Regions from separate parts of the Blastococcus sp. SYSU D00695 genome, predicted to be linked through region 1. Evidence: predicted binding sites of a transcription regulator. Region 1 holds the regulator's gene; the other holds the start of a gene.
What was found. Region 1 encodes LexA, which represses DNA repair genes until DNA is damaged. Its sites were predicted from a motif close to TCGAACANNTGTTCGA; they were not measured.
Positions count from the first base shown of each region.

Region 1 (4,831 bases):
CGACTTCCACTGGGTCAGCGACGCCGTGGTCGGCGCCGCGGTCGGCCTGCTGCTGTTGGGCGTGGTTCACGCGCTCGACGCGCGCGTGCTGTCACGCTGGTCGGGTGCGCGGCCCGTTCCCCCGACGTCGTGACGGGCTGCCCGCGGGGCTGACCGTCGCGGCGCTCGCGGTGTGCGCCCCGGCCCTCGCGCTCGTCCCCGCCCCGGCGGCGTCGGCCGAGGAGGCCGCGCCGGTCCCGCAGTGCCAGATCACCGACCCGCGGCTGCCCGAGCTGTCCGGGCTGGTCGTGGGCGGCGACGGGAACATGCTCGCGATGAACGACGGCGGCGACCAGGTCACGGTGTACGTCCTCGACGCGGCCTGCGCCGTGACCGACGTGCACACCGCCGACGTGGACCCCTACGACCCCGAGGACCTGGCCGTCGGGCCGGACGGGAGCGTCTGGCTCTGCGACACCGGCGACAACAACGGCACCCGGGAGACGGTGGCCCTCATCGCCCTGCACCCCGACGGGACGACGGACGTCTTCCGGCTCACCTATCCCGACGGCCCGCGCGACGCCGAGGCGCTGCTGCTGGCTCCGGACGGCACGCCCTACGTCGTGACCAAGGAGGTCCTGGGCGCCAGCGACGTCTTCCGCCCGGCTGCGGCGCTGGAGCCCGCCGGCACCGTCGGTCTGGTCGAGGTGGCCTCGGTGGACCTGACCCTGACGGGCACCCCAGGCGGCCCGGTGGGTCGGGCGGGCCAGCTGCTGGTCACGGGGGGCGCGGTGGCGTCCGACGGGCACGCGATCGCGCTGCGGACCTACACCGACGCCTACGTCTGGCCGCTGGCGGGGTCGGACGTGCCCGCCGCCCTGGCGGCCGAGCCGGTGCGGGTGGCGCTGCCGGACTCCCCGCAGGGCGAGGCCATCAGCTTCTCGGCCGACGGCACGTCCCTGGTCGTGGCCAGCGAGGGCCTGCCCAGCGACGTCACCGTGGTGCCGGTGCCGGCCGCGACCGTGCCCGCGGGGGCCACCGGTGCGACCGACGGCTCCCTGCCCGACGTCCTCACCGAGACCGAGGACGGGGTCAGCCCGGTCACCGCCGCACTGGTCGCGGCCGCCGTGGCCAGCGTGCTGCTCTGGCTGGTGGGCCGGCTGCGCCGTGGTGGCTCCCCGCCGGGCGGGTCCTCCCGGGCCTGAGCCCGTCGCCGGCGCTCCGTGCTGCGGCCGCCCCGCGCCGGTGCGGCCCCGCGCCGGCGCGGCCCTGCGCTGAGGCCGCCCCGCGCCGGGGCGGCCGCTCGTGGCGGCTCCCCGGCGCGGCGCCGGTCAGACGCGGCGCAGCACCGTGACGACGCGCCCCAGGACGGTCGCGTCGTCGCCGGGGATGGGCTCGTAGGCGGGGTTGTGCGGCAGCAGCCACGCGTGCCCGTCCTTGCGCTTGTAGGTCTTCACCGTCGCCTCGCCGTCGATCATCGCGGCGACGATCTCGCCGTTCTCGGCGGTGGGCTGCTGGCGGACCACGACCCAGTCGCCGTCGCAGATCGCTGCCTCGACCATCGAGTCACCGGTGACCTTGAGCATGAACAGCGTGCCCTCGCCGACGAGCTCGCGGGGGAGCGGGAAGACGTCCTCCACTGCCTGCTCGGCGAGCACCGGGCCGCCGGCGGCGATGCGGCCCACGAGCGGCACGTAGGTGGGCGCCGGGCTCGCCGAGTCCTCGGCCACCGGAGGCGGCGGGCCGGCCGCGGCCGCGGCGATCTCGCCCGGCAGACGCACGTCGAGGGCGCGCGGCCGGTTCGGGTCCCGGCGCAGCCACCCCTTCTTCTGCAGCACCGACAGCTGGTGGGCGACGGAGGAGGCCGAGGACAGCCCGACGGCCTCGCCGATCTCGCGCACCGAGGGCGGGTAGCCGCGGCGGTCGATGGAGTCGCGGATGACCCCCAGGACGCGGCGCTGCCGCTGGGTCAACCCGTCACCGGCCTCGCCGCGGTCCGGGAAGGTGCGCACCTGCGCGGTGCTCTCCGGTGCGCCGCCGGTGGCCGTGCCGCCCGCCCGGCGCGACCCGCCGCGCCCGCCCGACGTCCCGCTCGTGCCCGCCACGTCTCCTCCTCGCCGGCCGTGTCCCCACGACTCGTCCGTCCGCCCTCCTCGTCGTCGGCCACGTGCGGTGCGACCGGCGCGGGGGTGGTGTCAGTCGGACCGTAGCGTGTCCGGGCCCCGTCCTCAAACACATGTTCGAAGTCCTCGGGTGTCGGGTCGATCCTGTCGGCGCCGTGCGGTAGACATCGCACTGATGTTCGAATCGAACGCGTGTTCGGTCGCCGGCGCTGCCGGTGGCCGTCGTGGAGGAGGCGCTGGGGTGGCGGTCGCGGAGCGCGGTGTGGCGGGGTGCTCGGGGAACGGCACGGGGTTGCGGGTCGCCGGGCCGGTGCGCCCGGTGCCCGGGCGGGCGGTGTCCCGGGCCGCGGTGCGGGCCGGAGGACCGGTGGCCGGGGCGCCGCCGGTCCGTCGCGACACGGTGCGCCCGGGCGCGCGTCCGGTGCGCTTGGGGGAGCCGCCCGTGCGACGGGTCCGGCCGGCCGGTGGGCGCGGCCGTGCGGACGTGCCGCGGGTCCCGCTGCGCCTGACCCGCCGGGGGTGGTGCGCGCTGACGGCGCTGACCGTCGCGGTGGCCGCGCTGGGCCTGCTGGTCCTGTCGGCGCTCGTGGCCGGGCCGGAGGGCTTGCGGCCCGCGGGGGAGAGCGACGTCGTGGTCCGGCCCGGGGACACGGTCTGGTCCATCGCCGCGGAGGTCGCCGGCCCGGGGGAGGACGTGCGGGCGGTGGTGGACGCCATCGAGGAGCTGAACGACCTGGAGGGAGCCGTCGTGGTGCCCGGCCAGGTCCTCGCCGTCCCGTGAGCGGTCGGCGCGGCGACGTGCACAATCCTGCGGCCCATCTTCGTCAACCCTCGGGGCGGCGTCCTGCCCCGCTCGCCAGGGGGTGCCGACCTACCGTTCCCGGCGTGCCACTGGACCAGCACGGACGAGCAGCCGCCATGTCCCAGCCCCTCGACGCCGAGGTGTACGTCGACGGGACGTGGTGGCCCGGTGCGGTCCTGGGCTGGCGCCACGACCGGTCCGGGGCCTGCGAGGCCTCGGTGCGCGCCCTGATCGGTGCCGCGGCACGCGAGATGTGGGTCGAGCTCGCCGCGGTACGGCTGCCCGAGCCGGTCCCGGCGCCCGCCGCGGAGCCGATCGTCGCCCGAGTCGCCGAGGTCGGCCCGGCCGCGCGGCTGTCCGGGAGCGTCGAGACCGTCCAGATGAGCCGGGTCGAGCTGCGCCGGATGCTCGGGGACGGGCTGCCCGCCCGGGGTGTCGCTCGACGGCGCCGGCACGCCAGTGACCTCACCGCCGAGCTGCCCGTGGTGCGCTGCGCCGAGGCGGAGGGGCGCCACCGGGCCGGGGTGCCCGCCGGTCGTCACCGGGCCGGCGACGAAGTCCCCGCCACTGCCGCCCGCCCCGGCGTCGGCGCCCTGGCCGGCTCCGTGCCCCTCGCCGGCGCGGGGGAGCCGCTCACCCGGCCCATCCGCCTCGGCGATGTCGCCGGCCGGCCGTGGAGCGCCACCTCACCCCTCGGCTGAGCGCGCGGCGGGGCGGTCGCACCCGTGCGGGGCCCCCGCTCCTCCGAGGTCTCGCGCCTCCTGGGCCCTGGGCCCGTGGTGTGCGGCGTGTCCCGGGGTCGCCGCCTCCGGGCCCGGCGGCCGGTACGACGCCTCGGCGACACGCCACCACACCGCGCACGGGTGGTCCCGCACCCCTCTCGACGCGCTCGTCGGCGTGTCCGTGTGACTGCTGGTGTGTCGGTCGACCGCTGGTCACGACCGTGTTGCGCGGGAACACGCCACACCGTGCCGCTCTTGCACATCTAGTGGAGGCCCGCCTAGGGTTCCCCTACATCTAGTAGTTGCACCGATGTAAGTCCGTCCACAGGGCGTCCTCAGCTCCTCCCCGGGATGTGCACCGGTTGTCCCCAGGAGGGTCCACAGCGGACCCCGCGGGCGGCCGGTCCACCCCGGGAGGGGCGGCGGTGCACGAGGCGAGGGAGGAGGAGTCGCCGTGCGGTGTCCCTTCTGCCACAACGCGGACAGCCGGGTGATCGAGACCCGGGAGGCCGAGGAGGGTGCCACCACCCGCCGGCGTCGTTCCTGCCCCGCCTGCGGGCGCCGGTTCACGACGGTGGAGGAGGCGGTCCTCGCCGTCGTCAAGCGCAGCGGCGTGAGCGAGCCGTTCAACCGCAGCAAGGTCGTCGCCGGCGTGCGGCGCGCCTGCCAGGGGCGGCCGGTCGACGAGGACCAGCTGCAGAAGCTGGCCCAGCAGGTCGAGGACGCGATCCGGGCGACCGGCGCCGCCGAGGTGCCCAGCCACGAGGTGGGGCTGGCGATCCTGCGGCCGCTGCGCGAGCTCGACGAGGTGGCCTACCTCCGGTTCGCCAGTGTCTACCGCGCCTTCACCTCGATCGAGGACTTCGAGAAGGAGATCACCGAGCTGCGGGCCCGGCACCTGACCGCCGGCACCCTGCCGCTGCCGGGCATGCAGCCGGAACCGCCGGCCGGTCGCCGGCGGGGTGGTTCGCGCGGCCCGACCCCGTCCGACGGCACCGTCGCCGTCCCGTGAGAAAACGTCAGTACCGCCCGTTAGAACAGAGTGCGGCTCTCTTCCCCAAGCCGTCAGCGACACCAGCAGAGCCACAACCGAGGGAGAGCTCAGTGACCGAGACCGAGGACCGCCTGTCGGGCCGCACGCGTCGCACCGCCAAGGCGCCGGCGCGGGGGAAGGGCCTGAAGATCAAGCGGGTCTTCACCACCCC
Region 1 covers NZ_JBJGZP010000010.1:73,032-77,862, reverse strand. The annotation lists gene ACI781_RS09000 (phosphatase PAP2 family protein) at 1-133, shown strand, start outside; gene ACI781_RS08995 (hypothetical protein) at 105-1,184, shown strand; gene lexA (transcriptional repressor LexA) at 1,311-2,084, opposite strand; gene ACI781_RS08985 (LysM peptidoglycan-binding domain-containing protein) at 2,587-2,883, shown strand; gene ACI781_RS08980 (hypothetical protein) at 3,021-3,605, shown strand; gene nrdR (transcriptional regulator NrdR) at 4,081-4,638, shown strand; gene ACI781_RS08970 (vitamin B12-dependent ribonucleotide reductase) at 4,731-4,831, shown strand, end outside.

Region 2 (4,831 bases), on a different contig from region 1:
CCGGCCGGCCGCGAAGTCGCCGTGCGCGGCGGCCAGCTGCGTGCGGTCGGTGCACAGCAGCTGCAGGCCGCCGGAGGCGACCGCGTCGGGCACGCCGGGATAGGACGGCGGCGCGTCGGTCAGCGCCCGCAGCACCAGGCCGAAGCCGTTGCCCAGCGGTGGGGCGGCGTCCGCCAGCGCGGGGGGAGCGGCGGCGCCGGCCAGGTCGCGGGTGGCCAGCACGTGGCAGGCGGCGACGACCACGGGGGCGTGCAGCCGCCGCCCCGACGCCGTCTCGACGCCGGCGACCCGGCCGTCGGCCACCAGCAGCCGCGCGGCGGCGTCGCCCAGCGTGACCCGGCCGCCGTCGGCCTCCAGCCGGCGGCGCAGGGCCGCGGTGAGGCCGCCCGAGCCGCCGACCGGGTGGCCGGGCGGGACCTCGTGCAGCAGGGCCACCCAGCCGACCATCGAGGCCGTGCCGGGCTCGCTCATCGGCGGCCCCGACTGGGCGCCGAACCAGGCCAGCGCCGCCTTGAGCCGCTCGCTGGTGAACCAGCGGTCCAGCAGGGCGTTCCCGGACCCGAGGAAGTCGGCGGCCAGGTCACCGCCGGCCGCGCGGGGGCGCCCGTCGCGCGGCGCGCCCAGCGGCCAGAAGGCCCGGACGAGCCGGCCGGGGGTGGGCGGCCCGCCGAAGGAGGAGACGACGGCGCGGCTGCGCGGCCCCCACTCGGCGACGAAGCGGCGGTAGGCGTCGGCGTCGGCCGGGCCGCAGGCGGCGGCGATGGACGCACAGGTGGCGTCGAGGTCGACGGAGAACACCAGCGGCCGCCCGTCGGGCCCGGGTCGGCCCGGCGCGGGAGCAGGGGCGAAGCCCCACGGGTCGCAGTCGACGTAGCGCAGGCCGTGCGCGGCCAGCTCCAGCTCCTCGACGATGCCGCTGTGCCGGATGATCACGTGCGCGCTGGACCCCCGGTCCACCCGCACCCCGGGCCAGCGCTCCACCGTGGAGACGGCGCCGCCGAGGACCTCGTCGCGCTCGACCACCTCCACCGACAGGCCCGCGCGGGCCAGGTAGCAGGCGGCGACCAGGCCGTTGTGGCCCGAGCCGACGACGACGGCGTCGAGGGGAGGGTCCGGCAGGCCGGCGGGGGCAGGGGCGTCGGCTCCGGTCACGCCTGGTCGTTCGCCGGCGCGGGGGTGCGCGGATGCAGCGGCAGCCGGGCGCCGAGGATCGCGAAGGGCCGCCCGTCGCCCGGGAAGTGGTGGCCGCGGGCGAGGTCGACGAAGCCGTCGGCGTGGTACAGCCGGAAGGCCTTGGTGTCGGCGTCGGGCGTGGACAGCAGGGCCACGGGGTTGGGCAGTCCCTCGACGAGCGCGTGCAGCAGCTGGCGGCCCAGCCCGCGGCTCTGCGCGTCGGGGTGGACGTGCAGCTCGCACACCTCGAAGGCGCCCGGCAGCCAGTGCTTCGCCGTCCGCCGGTCCAGCGCGGCGCGGACCTGGTCGTGCCACCACTGCCCGGGCGCGACCTCGTAGCCGTAGCCGAAGCCGACCAGGCGCTCGGCGGCCCCGTCGCCGTCCGCCTCGCCGTGGGGAGCGGCCGTGAACGCGCCGACGGCGCGGAAGCCCGGCCGCTCGGTGTGCTGGATGGCGTAGCCGTACCGGCCGGCGACCACGGACGAGGAGTAGCCCATCGCCGCGCCGTAGATGGCCAGGGCCTCGTGCATGTGGTCGCGGATCCACTCCACCGGCAGCTGGGTCACCCGCGTCGCGGGGGTCGTGCCGGTCATGCGCGTACCGCCTCGGTGGGGGCCGTGCCCGCCGGTCCGGGGCCCACCTCGGCGGGGGTGCCCTCGGTGATCCGGAGGAGCTCGTCGTAGGTGGTCGGGAAGACGGTGTGCGGGTGCCCCGCGGCCGCCCACACCTGCTCGTACCGGGCGAGCTCGACGTCGACGAGCGTGCCGATCGGGGCCGGGTGGCCGACCGGGGCGACGCCACCGATGGCCTGACCGGTGTGCTCGCGGACGAACTCCGGCCGGGCGATCCGCACCTCCGGGACGCCGAGGAGCTCGGCGACCAGCCGGGTGTCCACCCGGTGCGCGCCGCTGGTGAGCACCAGGAGCGGGTTCCCGCCGGCGTCGAGGACGAGGCTGTTGGCGATCGCGCCGACCGGGACGCCGAGCTGCGCGGCGGCCGCTGCCGCCGTGCGGGCGCTGTCGGCGAGCACGCGCACCTCGCCGGTCGCCCCGGCCTCGCGGAGGCTGCGGACGACCTCGGCGACCCGGGGGGAGTCGGCGGGCGGCATGCCGGCGATCCTCCCACCCGGCGGCGTGCCGCGTCCGGTCGGGCGGGTGGGCCGGGAGGAGCCGGCCGGTGCCGCGCGGCCGGGCGCGGGGGTGCCGCTGCACCGGCGCCGCCACGCCGATGCGGGTCCGGCTTGACGGCGGCCCGGGGGTCGGGTGTACTCGACGTGTTCGAACACGCGTTCGAACGGCGTCGCTCCCCGAGTCGGCCGGGTCTTCCCCACCCGCGGCACGGTGCGGGCCGGCGCGACGGGTCGCCAGGGGTGGGGAGTCTGACATGAGCCGCGTGCTGAACGGGGTCGCCGACCGGGTCGGCGAGGAGGTGCAGGTCGAGCGTGGCCCGCTCGGTCCGGTGCAGTTCTGGCGCGGTGGGTCCCGCTACGTCGTCGGGGAGCTGCTCGACTCGTGGGTGGAGACCCCGGCCTGGTGGCAGCGCGCCGCCGCCGGTGGTGCCTCGGGTGACCTCGTCGCCCCCCGGGAGGTGTGGCGGCTGGAGGCGGTCCGTGCCGGCCGGTCGCGGATGAGCTTCGCCGGCGTCTACGACCTGTCCTGGGACGCGGCGGACAACCGCTGGTCGCTGGTGCGGGTGCACGACTGATGGGTGCGCTGCGAGCCATGTCCTACGAGCGCGGGTCCTATGGCGGTGGGTCCTCCGACCGGTTCGCCGACCAGCTGCCCCTGCCCCCGGCGGTGCCCGCCGCCGCGGCCGGGCTGCTCGACCAGGCCCGGCGCGGGCTGGCCGAGGCCGCGACCGCCGGTGACCCGCGTGAGCGCTACGCGACCGCGCACCTGGCGGCGCTGCGGGGGGCCGCGGCGGTGCTGGCCGCCCGCACCCGTCCGGAGGGGAGTCGCCGCCGCCCGCGCAGCGCCTGGGTGCTGCTCGGCGAGGTCGCCCCGGAGCTGGGGGAGTGGGCCACCTTCTTCGCCGCCGGCGCCGCCAAGCGGGCCGCGGCCGAGGCCGGCCTCTCCCACGCGGTCACCGGACGCGAGGCCGATGACCTGGTCCGCGACGTCGAGGCCTTCCTCGGCGTGCTGGAGACCTGCCTCGCGCAGTTCCCCGAGCCGGCCCCCCGCCCACGCGTGGTCGGCGGCACCGCGCACCGCGGCACCCGCAGCCGGAGGTGAGCGACCCCTTCGTCCACCTGCACGTCGCCTCCGGGTACTCCATGCGTCACGGGGCCAACCACCCCGCCGACCTGGTCGCCCGCGCCGCCGAGCACGGCATGCGGGCCCTGGCGCTGACCGACCGCGACGGCCTGTACGGCGCGGTCAAGTTCGCCCTGGCGTGCCGGTCGGCCGACGTGCGGCCCATCTTCGGGGTCGACCTGGCGGTCACCCCGGCCGTCGACGGTGCCGTCCCGCCGCCGCTGGCCCACGCCCTCGGGTCCGGCCCGTCCGGCCTCGCGGGTGGGCGGGCCCGTTCCCGCCGCCCGCTCCCGCCGGGGCCTCACGCTGAGGTCGAGGGTGAGGGTGGCCGCAGCGGTCGCCGGTCCCCGGCGCGCGGCGGGGCCAGCGTCGACCCCCGGCTGCCCCGCGTCACCTTCCTGGCCCGCAACGGTGCCGGCTGGCGGTCGCTGTGCCGGCTGACCAGCGCCACCCACCTGCGCGGCACCCGGGGCGAGCCGGTCGCCTCGCTGGCCCTGGCCGCCGAGCACCCGCTCGGGCTGGTCGCGTTGCTCGGCCCGGACTCCCCGGTCGGCCGGGCGCTGACGGCCGGCCGGGCCGACGTCGCCGCCGCCCGGCTGGCCGCCTGGCGCGCGGTGTTCGGCCCGGGGCAGCTGGCCCTGGAGGTGGTGCACCACCGCGGCCGCGGGGACCGGTCGCGGGCGCAGGCGATGCTGCGGTTCGCCGCCGACAGCGGCATGCCGGTGGTGCTCACCAACGCCGTCCGCTACGTCGACGCCCTCGACGCCCCCACCGCCGACGTGCTCGACGCCTCCCGCCGGCTCGTCGCCCTCGACCAGCGGCACGTCGACCGGCGCACCGCCGAGGGCTACCTGAAGTCGGGCAAGGAGATGGCCGACGTCGCCGAGGACCTGGCCGGCCCCGACCGCGACGCGGCGGCCCGGCTGCTCGAGCGCACCGCCCGGCTGGCCGAGCAGTGCGTCGTCGACGTCCGGGAGGACCTCGGTGTCGGCACCGTCCGCTACCCGGAGCTCGACGTCGTCACCACGCCCGCCGAGGCCGGCCTGGACCCGGGGCAGGTGCTGCGCGCCCGCTGCGAGGCGGGGCTGGGCCGGCGCGGCATGCCGCGCTCGCAGCAGGTGGAGCGGCGGCTGGCCGAGGAGCTCGCGGTCATCGGGCAGCTGGGCTACCCGTCCTACTTCCTCACCGTCGCCGACGTGGTCGACCTCATCAAGAGCCTGAGGGTCCGCGCCGCGGCCCGCGGGTCGGGCGCGGGCAGCCTGGTCACCTACCTGCTGGGCATCTCCGACGTCGACCCGCTGCGCTACGGGCTGCTGATGGAGCGCTTCCTCTCCCCGCTGCGCCACCAGCTGCCCGACATCGACATCGACGTGGAGTCCGCCCGGCGCATGGAGGTGTACGACGCG
Region 2 covers NZ_JBJGZP010000015.1:86,208-91,038, reverse strand. The annotation lists gene ACI781_RS11985 (phytoene desaturase family protein) at 1-1,152, opposite strand, end outside; gene ACI781_RS11980 (GNAT family N-acetyltransferase) at 1,149-1,766, opposite strand; gene ACI781_RS11975 (YbaK/EbsC family protein) at 1,763-2,281, opposite strand; gene ACI781_RS11970 (DUF6504 family protein) at 2,557-2,877, shown strand; gene ACI781_RS11965 (SAV_6107 family HEPN domain-containing protein) at 2,877-3,404, shown strand; gene ACI781_RS11960 (DNA polymerase III subunit alpha) at 3,401-4,831, shown strand, end outside.
Region 2: ACI781_RS11970 (DUF6504 family protein) is a predicted target of LexA. The motif match lies at 2,451-2,466, and genes of this name have one in related genera.